3 regions of the Thioclava sp. JM3 genome follow, and region 2 is predicted to be linked to each of the others. Evidence: riboswitches for the same ligand, from Rfam matches in the RefSeq annotation. Region 2 holds a riboswitch; each other region holds the start of a gene.
What was found. A riboswitch is a leader RNA that binds a small molecule or an ion and turns the genes downstream of it on or off. The one in region 2 is predicted to bind thiamine pyrophosphate.
Positions count from the first base shown of each region.

Region 1: it holds a riboswitch for thiamine pyrophosphate, as region 2 does, so the genes downstream of both, thiB (thiamine ABC transporter substrate binding subunit) here and thiC (phosphomethylpyrimidine synthase ThiC) in region 2, are expected to answer to the same signal.
Region 3: it holds a riboswitch for thiamine pyrophosphate, as region 2 does, so the genes downstream of both, thiM (hydroxyethylthiazole kinase) here and thiC (phosphomethylpyrimidine synthase ThiC) in region 2, are expected to answer to the same signal.

Region 1 is NZ_NBOB01000003.1:145,156-148,427, reverse strand. Features, by position in the region: gene B6V73_RS06610 (thiamine/thiamine pyrophosphate ABC transporter permease ThiP) at 1-1,162, opposite strand, end outside; gene thiB (thiamine ABC transporter substrate binding subunit) at 1,138-2,130, opposite strand; TPP riboswitch at 2,167-2,273, opposite strand; gene B6V73_RS06600 (DUF4139 domain-containing protein) at 2,447-3,272, shown strand, end outside.
Region 2 is NZ_NBOB01000011.1:48,161-51,432, forward strand. Features, by position in the region: gene B6V73_RS17730 (S8 family peptidase) at 1-1,131, shown strand, start outside; TPP riboswitch at 1,215-1,335, shown strand; gene thiC (phosphomethylpyrimidine synthase ThiC) at 1,450-3,246, shown strand; gene B6V73_RS17740 (FAD-dependent oxidoreductase) at 3,243-3,272, shown strand, end outside.
Region 3 is NZ_NBOB01000002.1:105,138-108,409, forward strand. Features, by position in the region: gene B6V73_RS03840 (PQQ-binding-like beta-propeller repeat protein) at 1-1,201, opposite strand, end outside; gene B6V73_RS03845 (cytochrome c) at 1,245-1,700, opposite strand; TPP riboswitch at 2,011-2,105, shown strand; gene thiM (hydroxyethylthiazole kinase) at 2,167-2,955, shown strand; gene thiE (thiamine phosphate synthase) at 2,952-3,272, shown strand, end outside.

The DNA of each region.
Region 1 (3,272 bases), on a different contig from region 2:
GGCTCGTCGGGTTCACGAAGGGCCGCGCGATCAGGAAGGCGCCGGTGCCCATCACGAGGCTCGACGCTGTCATCGGCAGCATCGCCGCGATCTCCGCCCAGCGCTGCCGGGTCGCCACCAGTGCGAGCGGCAGGGCGATGGCGAGCGTCACAACCGTGGAGAGCAGCGCGATCACCAAAGAGGTCAGCGTCGCGGGCCAGACCATCTCGGGCAGGTTGGCCACCGCCGGGATGCCCCGGGCGAAAACGGTGCCGATGGGAAGCAGCAGGAAGGCGCTTGCGAGCCCGATCGCGAGCGCGTCGAAGAGCGCACGCCCTATCCCGCCGGACAGCTGCGGGATCGGCGCGGCGCGGCGGTCATGCCCCGCGCCGAAACTCGACGGCAGGGTGGCGCGCGCCGCGATCAGCAGCGCCGCGACCGAGATCGCGACCTGCACCAGCGCAAGGCTCGCCGCGCGGCCCATGTCGAAATCGAAGCGGAAGGCCTGATAGATCGCCAGCTCCACCGTGGTCGCGCGCGGCCCGCCGCCAAGGGTCAGGGCCACCGCGAAGGACGTCAGGCAGACGAGGAAGATCGCAAGGAACGCTCCGGGCAGCACGCTGCGCAGCATCGGACGTTCGAGGTGACGCGTGACCTCCGCAGGGCCGAAGCCGAGGGTCGCGGCAAGGCGAAACCGCTCGGCCGGGATCGCCTCCCAGCCGTGCAGGATCATCCGGGTCGCAAGCGGCAGGTTGAAGAAAACATGGGCCACGATGACGCCCTGCGCGCCGTAGATCGAAATCGGATCGATGCCGAGCGGGGCGAGGGCCGCATTGACCAGCCCGCGCCGCCCGAAGACCGCGATCAGCCCGAAGACCGCGACGATCACCGGCAGGATGAAGGGAGCCCCCAGGAGCGAAATCAGCAGTCCGCGCCCGGCGAAGCGGCGGCGATGCAGCGCACGGGCGACCGGCACCGCCAGCGCGCAGGAGATCAGCGCCGAGGCCGCCGCCTGCCAGAGCGTGAAGCGGATCGCGGCGAGATCGGTTTCGCGCAAGCCGGTCAGCCCGCCTGCCCGGAGCGCCACTGCCGCCAAAGTGCCAAGGACAAGCGCGGCCAAAGCCGCACCCGCCAGCACCGCCCAGATGGGCGTGCCTCTTATCTGGAGAAGGCGCGTTGCCATTCTTCCAGCGCCGGACCGCGCAGTTTCTCGGCCTCGGTCTCACCCAGATAGAGCGTCTTGTCGGGCATCGGGAGTTTCTGGAACACTTCCGGCAGCTGATCGTGGGGCAGTTTCGCCGGGAAGGACCAGTTCGCCGTCGCGATCATGCCTTGGAAATCGGGGCTGAGCACGTAATCCATGAATTTCTGCGCCAGCTCGGGATGTTTCGAGGTCTTGAGCTGCGCGACCAGTTCGGGGGTGAAGTAATGCCCCTCGGGGAAGATCGCGGCGGCCTTGGAGTCGTCGTCCTCGGCCATGATGTGATAGGCGGGCGAGGTGACATAGCTCAGTACCATATCCGCCTCGCCATCGGTGAACATGCCGTAGGCCTCCGACCAGCCCGGCGTCACGGTCAGCACCTTGGGCGCGATTTTCGTCCACGCCTCTTCGGCCTTGTCGCCATAGATGTCCTTCACCCAGAGCAACAACGACAGACCCGCGACCGAACTGCGCGGATCCTCGATGACGATCTTGTAGGCGTCGTCGGGCGCATCCAGCAGATTCTGGAAGCTCGTGGGCGGGTTCTTCAGCTTGGTCTTGTCATAGACGAAGGCCAGTTCAGACCAGTCGAAAGGCAGGAAGATCGGATCGTTCCACTTGACCGGCATGGTCAGGTCGGAGGTGTCTTCGTTATGCGGGGCGAACAGGCCGCTGGCGCGCGCCTTCGCGGTCACGTCGGTGTTCAGACCGATCGCGACATCGGCGGAGGTCTTGTCACCTTCGAGCAGGATGCGCGGCAGCACGTCGCCCGCCACGAATTTCAGATCGCAATCGCAGGTCGCCTCGAACCCCTTCTCGATCGCGGGGCCGGGGCCCCATTCGCTCGTGAAATAATCAGGCGCATAGACGGTGAGCACGGGCTTGTCCTCGGCCGCCGCCATCGTGGCGATCAGGCTCAGGGCTCCCGCAAGCATCAGGTGGGTTTTCATGCCTCACTCCTTGGGCTTGCCGGGCGGAGTGGGGCCGGACTATCCGGCTACCTTCCCTCCGCCGGTCTTAACCGGTTCAGGTTCAACGGGTTCGCGCGGATCGCATCTCAGCCAGCCTTGCGCTGGCACCCCGAGGTAGGGCGCAACCTAAGCGCGCGGGGCTTCGGACGCAAGGGCAAGTAGGCACCGCGCCCCTGATCCGCGCCCGGACGCTCTGGCGAGTTCCCGCCAGTGACGACCCGCGCCGGATTTCAATGGCTTGCAACTGCGCGCGGGGCGACGCAGGCTCGATCCGGAACGGATTTGGGAGGAACCGATGCGCATTACCCTGACGGCGGCCCTTATGGCCGCGACCGCCCTGCCCGCCTTGGCCGACACGATCGAGGCGCCGGGCAAGATCACGGCCGTGACGCTCTTTCCGCAGGGCGCGCAGGTGGTGCGGCAGGTGGAGGTGAAGGCGCCCGAGGGCAGCCATGACCTGCTGGTTCCGGGGTTTCCCGAAGGCACCGACATCTCGACGCTGCGGGTGTCGGGTGACGGTGTGCAGATCGGCGCGGTGAGCCTGATCTCAGGGCGCGCGCCGGCGACCAGCGGAACCGAAAGCGCGGCGGTGAAGGCTGCGCGTGACCGGCTGGCCTCTGCAAAGGAAGCCCTTGCGGAAAAGGAAGACGCGGTGGCCGTGATCCGCGCCAAGGCGCAGGCCGCGCGCGACCAGATCACATATCTCAAGAACACCGACTCGCAGGTCACCGCGCCCGAACAGCTGCGCGCGCTGGCGCAGATGGTGGAGGATCAGATTCTCTCGGCCACCGAACGCGCAATCGCCGCCGAAGCGGAAGCGCGCCGCGCGGAAGCCGCGCTCGACCCCGCGAAAGAGGCGGTGAAGCAGGCGCGAGCGGCGCTCGATGCGCTGCTGAACCCGGCGAAAGATCGAGAGATGCTCAGCGCGAAGGTGCAGGGCTCGGGCACGCTGACGATCACCTCTTACGTTAACAATGCCGGGTGGCAGCCCTCCTATGATCTGCGGCTGGACCGCGACAAGGGCGCGGTGGATATGGAGCGCTTCGTCTCGGTCCATCAGGCCACCGGCGAGGACTGGCGTAACGTCGACCTGACGCTCTCGACCGCTCGCCCCGGTGGGC
Region 2 (3,272 bases):
GATCTCGGCGCGGTCGGCATCGACCCGGTTTATGGCTGGGGAGAGCTCAATCTGCGGCAGGCACAGGCACCTACCGGGACGCTGAAGGTCGAGACGACCAGCTCTCTCGACGGCCCCTCCGTGCCCGCAGCCCGAAGCGCGATCAGCGCAAGCCGCGGCGTCGCCGGGGCCCTGCGCGCGACGCTCTCCAACCAGCGAATGATCGTCACCGATGCCTTTGATCGGGGCTATCATGTGCCGACCAGCAGCTTCGTGGCGGATTACGCGGATGCCAGCGCCGCCCGAGCCGCGACGGAAGCCTTCGCGATGGGACGGACGGATGCGATCAATCTGAGCGCGGGCACCGGCACCTTGTCACTGTCGCGCGGCGACGGTTCCGCGATTGCCGGAACAGGCTGGGTCGACAGCGCCGCGATGGCCGCGCCATACCTGAAATCTTTCGATGCCACATCCGCGCTGCATTACGAAATCGGCCTCGGCGACGGGCTGTCCGCGTCGATTTCGCAGGCAGGCGGCGGGGCTGGCGATATCACCTCGCATTACGTCGCCGGCTCGCTCAGTGCCCGGTTTGGCACCGGCAAGCTCTCGATGACCGTCGGCAGCCTGCATGAAGACGGCGGCTTCCTGGGAACCTCGGTGGGCGGCGCGTTCGGTGGCGGCCTGTCCAGCGATACCCGCTTCGTTCAGCTCGGCATGAACGTCGCCCTCGGTGACGGCACCTCTCTCGCGTTCACCGCGGCCAATGGCAGTTCGAACTTCTCCGGAGACGGTTTGCTTCGCTCCGGCAGTGGGCTGCACTCGAACGCCTATGCCGTGGGCCTGAGCAAGACAGGGTTTCTGTCCGGCGATGATCGTGTCTCCATCGGGATTTCGACGCCGATCTCGCTTGCCTCGGGCAAGATGACGATGAGCGTGCCGACCGCCGTCGGGGCCGCCGTCGGAAACGCGCGCTCCGACAAGGTGGTGATGACGACCTCCTCGGTGAATATCGAAAGCGCAGCACCTCAGCCCGACCTTCAGTTCGGCTATTCGCGCACGGCCGGGATCGGTCGTCTCGGCGCGGGGCTTGTCTACGAACCCGGGAAGCGTTCCGCGATGGGGGTTTCGCTGGGATGGACGGCGCGCTTTTGAACCGCTGACGCCGGGCGCGCCTATCACGACCGCCGGATGTCGCGCGGACGCGCCTTGCCAGGTTCGCACTTCGCTCCTACAACAGGATCACGCAGGGGAGTCCCGCTTAGGGGACTGAGAGGCTGACAGGGTGAAAACCCGGTGACGCGACCCTTTGAACCTGACCCAGTTGATACTGGCGTAGGAAGCTAGGCGCGCAGACCGGGAAGAGTCTTTCTCTCGTTGCGAGCCATGACAAAAGGCCGTTCGGCCTTTGGTTTCCCAAGCGTCTCTCAATTGGTGTCCTTTGAGATCGAATGCTTGAGGAGCACCGAAACGATGAACATTCCCAACCCCAAGATCACCACCGGTCCGCTGCCGGCGTCGCGCAAGATCTACGTCGAGGGCGCTTTGCATGAAGGTCTGCGCGTGCCGATGCGCGAGATCGCCATGCACCCCACTGCCGGGGAAGCACCGCTGCCGGTCTATGACAGTTCGGGCCCTTACACCGACGCCGAGGTCACGACCGATATCAATGCCGGTCTCGCGCCGCTGCGCCGGGCATGGATCGAGGCGCGCGGCGATGTCGAGCGATATACCGGGCGCGATGTCCGGCCCGAGGATAACGGCTTTGCCCAAGGGGCGCGGCTGACGCCGGAATTCCCAGTCAAGCCGCACCCGACGCGGGCCAAGGGCGACCGCGCGGTGACGCAGTTGGCCTATGCCCGCGCAGGCATCATCACGCCCGAGATGGAGTTCGTCGCGATCCGCGAGAACCAGCTGCGCGAGGCCGTAGGACCGCACGACGGGCAGGACTGGGGTGCAAACCTGCCTGATTACGTGACGCCGGATTTCGTGCGCGACGAGATCGCAGCGGGTCGCGCGATCATTCCGGCCAATATCAACCACCCGGAATCCGAACCGATGATCATCGGGCGCAATTTCCTCGTGAAGATCAACGCCAACATGGGCACTTCCGCCGTCACCTCCTCGATGGAGGAAGAGGTCGACAAGCTTGTCTGGGCGATCCGCTGGGGCGCCGACACGGTGATGGACCTCTCGACCGGGCGCAACATCCACAACACCCGCGAATGGATCATCCGCAACAGCCCCGTGCCGATCGGGACCGTGCCGATCTATCAGGCGCTGGAGAAGGTGAACGGCATCGCCGAGGACCTGACATGGGAGGTCTTCCGCGACACGCTGATCGAACAGGCCGAGCAGGGCGTCGACTACTTCACGATCCATGCAGGGGTGCGTCTGCACATGGTGCCAATGACGGTGGAGCGCGTGACCGGGATCGTCAGCCGGGGCGGCTCGATCATGGCGAAATGGTGCCTGCATCACCACAAGGAGAGCTTCCTCTACGAGCATTTCGAAGAGATCTGCGACATCTGCCGCCGCTACGACGTCTCGTTCAGCCTCGGCGACGGGCTGCGTCCGGGATCGATCGCGGATGCCAATGACGCCGCGCAATTTGCCGAGCTGGAGACGCTGGGCGAACTGACGAAGATCGCTTGGGCGAAGGACTGTCAGGTGATGATCGAAGGCCCCGGTCACGTCGCGATGCACAAGATCAAGGAAAACATGGACAAGCAGCTGGAGTGCTGCCACGAAGCGCCGTTCTACACACTCGGTCCGCTGACCACGGATATCGCGCCGGGTTACGACCACATCACCTCGGGGATCGGGGCGGCGATGATCGGTTGGTTCGGCTGCGCGATGCTGTGCTACGTCACGCCGAAGGAACATCTGGGCCTGCCCGACCGCGACGACGTGAAGACCGGCGTGATCACCTACAAGATCGCCGCCCATGCCGCCGATCTGGCCAAGGGGCTGCCCGGCGCGCAGCGGCGCGACGATGCGCTGAGCCGCGCGCGTTTCGAGTTCCGCTGGGAAGACCAGTTCAACCTCTCGCTCGACCCCGATACGGCGCGGGAATTCCACGACGAGACGATGCCGAAAGAGGCCCACAAGGTCGCGCATTTCTGCTCCATGTGCGGGCCGAAATTCTGCTCGATGCGGATTTCGCACGACATCCGCGCCGAGGCGCAGAAAGAGGGGATGGAGAGCATGGCCGCCAAGTTCCGCGAAGGCGGGGAGCTTTATGTGCCCCTCAAGGGGTCGGGCGAATGATCACCATCGCAGGCGGCGGCCTCGCG
Region 3 (3,272 bases), on a different contig from region 2:
TAACCCCGTCCTTGGTCGGCGGCGTGAACATGTTGTCCGACATCTTCACGAGCGGGTCCGACTTGCGGATCAGATCGCCGGTTTCGCGGTTCACCACATAGAGCCAGCCGACCTTGCCGGCCTCGCCCGCAGCGGGAACGACCTTGCCGTTGGAGTCCTTGGCGTCGAAGAGCACGACATTGCTGACGGCGTCATAATCCCAGACGTCGTGCTTGACCTCCTGATAGTGCCATTTGCGCTTGCCGGTATCGGCATCGAGCGCGACGATCGAGTCGGTATAGAGGTTGTCGCCTTTGCGGCTAGAGCCGTCGAGGTCGGGGTTCGGATTGCCGGTGCTGAAGATCACCATGTTTCGCTCCGGATCGATTGCGGGGGTCGTCCAGACCATGCCGCCACCGGACTTCCACGAGTCGCCCTCGAACGTGTCGGGATCCGTCGCGTGCCAGCGCCACACTTCCTCGCCCGACTTCGCATCGATCGCGGCGACGAAGCCGCGGATCGGCCATTCGCCGCCGGAACTGCCGACGATCACCTTGCCGTCATAGATTTGCGGCGCCATCGTTTCCGAGAATCCCGCTTGCGGGTCTGCGAGATTGGTCTTCCACACCTTTTCGCCTGTCTTGGCGTCGAGCGCGAGAAGATTGGCGTCGAGCGTCGCAATGTAGACCTTCCCGTAACCCACGGCCACGCCCCGGTTTACCGGGCCGCAGCAGGTCTTGACCTGCGAGATGTCATAGGTCGTGCTCCAATACGTCTCGCCGGTTGCGGCATCGACGGCCATGACCGTCATCTCGTTATCGACCATCGGTGTCGAGATATACATCACGCCATCGACGACGATCGGCGTGGTCTCGAAGCTGGCGACCTTTCCGGTCTGCACCAAGGCAACCGGGTGCAGCTTGTCGATATTGTCCGTCGTGATCTGGTCGAGTGGCGAATAGCGCTGATTGCTGTAGCTCCGGCCATGCAGCAACCAATCGGACTTGTTGTCCTTGGCGGATCGCATCGCGTTGTCGTCGACAGCGACCTTCGCCGAAGCGGGAAGCTCCTTCATCTGTGCGCGGTTCGTGTCGCTCGTGCCCTGGATCTCGTCACTCTGCTTCGCGTGCGCAAGTGCCGGCAGGGCCGCCACGCATACGGACAGGATCAGAGGTCGGACGGCGCCTCGCGAGGTCGCGGTGAATGGTGGCAAATGTGCCATGTTCGGTCCTCCTCTCTTGAAATGATCAGCCGCGGCGGTCGGGTCAGTCGCAGGATGGCTGCGACGAGTCCGGCAACGGCTGCAGGTCCATCGCATCGATCGCTTTCTGGTCGATCGCGCTGTCCCCGGGTTTGAAACCGTTCTTGCAAAGCAGATAGGCGAATGTCTGGAGATACTGCTTGTCGGTCAGCTCGCCCGGGTCATCCTTGGGCATGTGCTTCGCGATGAAGTCGTATAGTTGCTTGCCGGTCATGCCGCTGTAATCGAGGCTGTCGGCGAATTTCTTGCCCGCCAGTGCCGGGCCTGCATCCCCCATCAGATCGCTGCCATGACAATCGGCGCAGTGCTTCTTGTACACGTCGTGGCCTGACGATGCCTGCTTGGATGTGAAAAGGGCCTGCTGGTCCGAAGAGCCCGGGTAGGCTGCGCTCGCGCAGAGGACAAGGGCGGTAACGAGGCCGGTCAGGGCCGTTCCGGAATGCGTGTCTAGACGTCTCATGCTAAAAAACCTCGCTCAATAATGCTGGGACGGAGCGGTGGGGGATATGGTTCCCCAACGGATGCAAGGGGCATTTGTTCCATTCTGCTTTGCGGGCATCAGGCAGACGGGTCTGCACCGAGCATGTTTCGGATGGGAAAGCGGATCCGAAAACGACGCCGGTATCTTCGCTCTTTCCGGCCTGCCATATGACCGCGACCAGAATGGTTCCGCCGTTCAAGGATATGCGCTGGATGCTGATCGCGGCGAAGCTGTGGGCGCCTCGTCTGACCCGGCTTGACAGGCGGCGCGAAGGCTGTCACCTCTCGGAGCGAAGCGACAGGGGCGCTCGGGCAACCGGGCTGAGACGAACCCTTAGAACCTGAACCGGATAATGCCGGCGGAGGGAGGCGCGTGAGACGGTCAGGCGCGTTCCCGCCTTTGCCCCCTCGCACTTCTCCTGATGCCCGCAGCCAAGGAGAGAGCGATGGAAGATCCCGGACAATATCTCGCGGCGATGCGGCAGACCGCGCCGCTCGTTCACAACATCACCAATTACGTCGCGATGAACGTGATGGCGAATGTTCTGCTCGCCTCCGGCGCCTCGCCCGCGATGGTGCATGCGCGCGAGGAGGCGGCCGAGTTCGCCGGACTCGCGCAGGCGCTCAGCATCAATATCGGCACGGTGTCGCCGCCCTGGGCGGAGGCGATGGCGGCGGCGGCCAAGGTCGCGAGCGCGCAGGGAACCCCGTGGGTGCTAGACCCTGTCGCGGTCGGCGCGACGGATTATCGGCGAGCGCTCGGTGCGCGGCTCGTGGAACTGCGCCCGAAGGCAATCCGCGGCAACGCGTCGGAGATCCTTGCGCTTGCGGGCGAGGCTGGCGCGGGGAAAGGGGCGGATTCCACTGAGAGTGTCGAGACCGCGGAAGGCGCCGCACGGGCCTTGGCCCGGATGAGCGGGGCCGTGGTTGCGGTGACTGGCGCGGTCGATTTTGTGACGGATGGGGAGCGCGCTGCGCGGGTCGCCAATGGCCATGCGATGATGCCGCGCGTGACCGCTTTGGGCTGTTCGCTGACCGGTCTGGTGGCTGCGTTTCTCGCGGGACAGCCTCGCTTCGAGGCGGTCGTCGCGGCGCTGGCTTATTTCGGGCTCGCCGGGGAGAGCGCCGGGGCGAGTGCCTCAGGCCCGGGAAGTTTTCAGGTCGCGTTCCTCGATGCGCTCTATGCGATCGACGCCGAGGCGCTGAGCGCCGGAGCTCGGATCGAATCCGCATGATGATCCCGTCCATCTGTTTCGTCACCGACCCGGCCGCCCCGCAGCCGGTGCTCGCGCAAGCCGTGGCCGCGGCACGGGGCGGTGCAGGCTGGGTGCAGCTGCGCGACAAGGTGCTCCCCGATGCGGAATTCGCCGCGCTGGCCCGGACGCTGGTCGAAGCGCTTGCCCCCTATGACGTGCCGCTGATCGTGAACGATAGGGTCGCGGTGGCCATCGAGATTGGGGCCGCCGGGCTGCATATCGGCCAGAGCGATGGCGACCCCGCCGCGATCCGCCGCCGGATCGGGCCCGACATGCTCCTAGGCCTCTCGATCGAG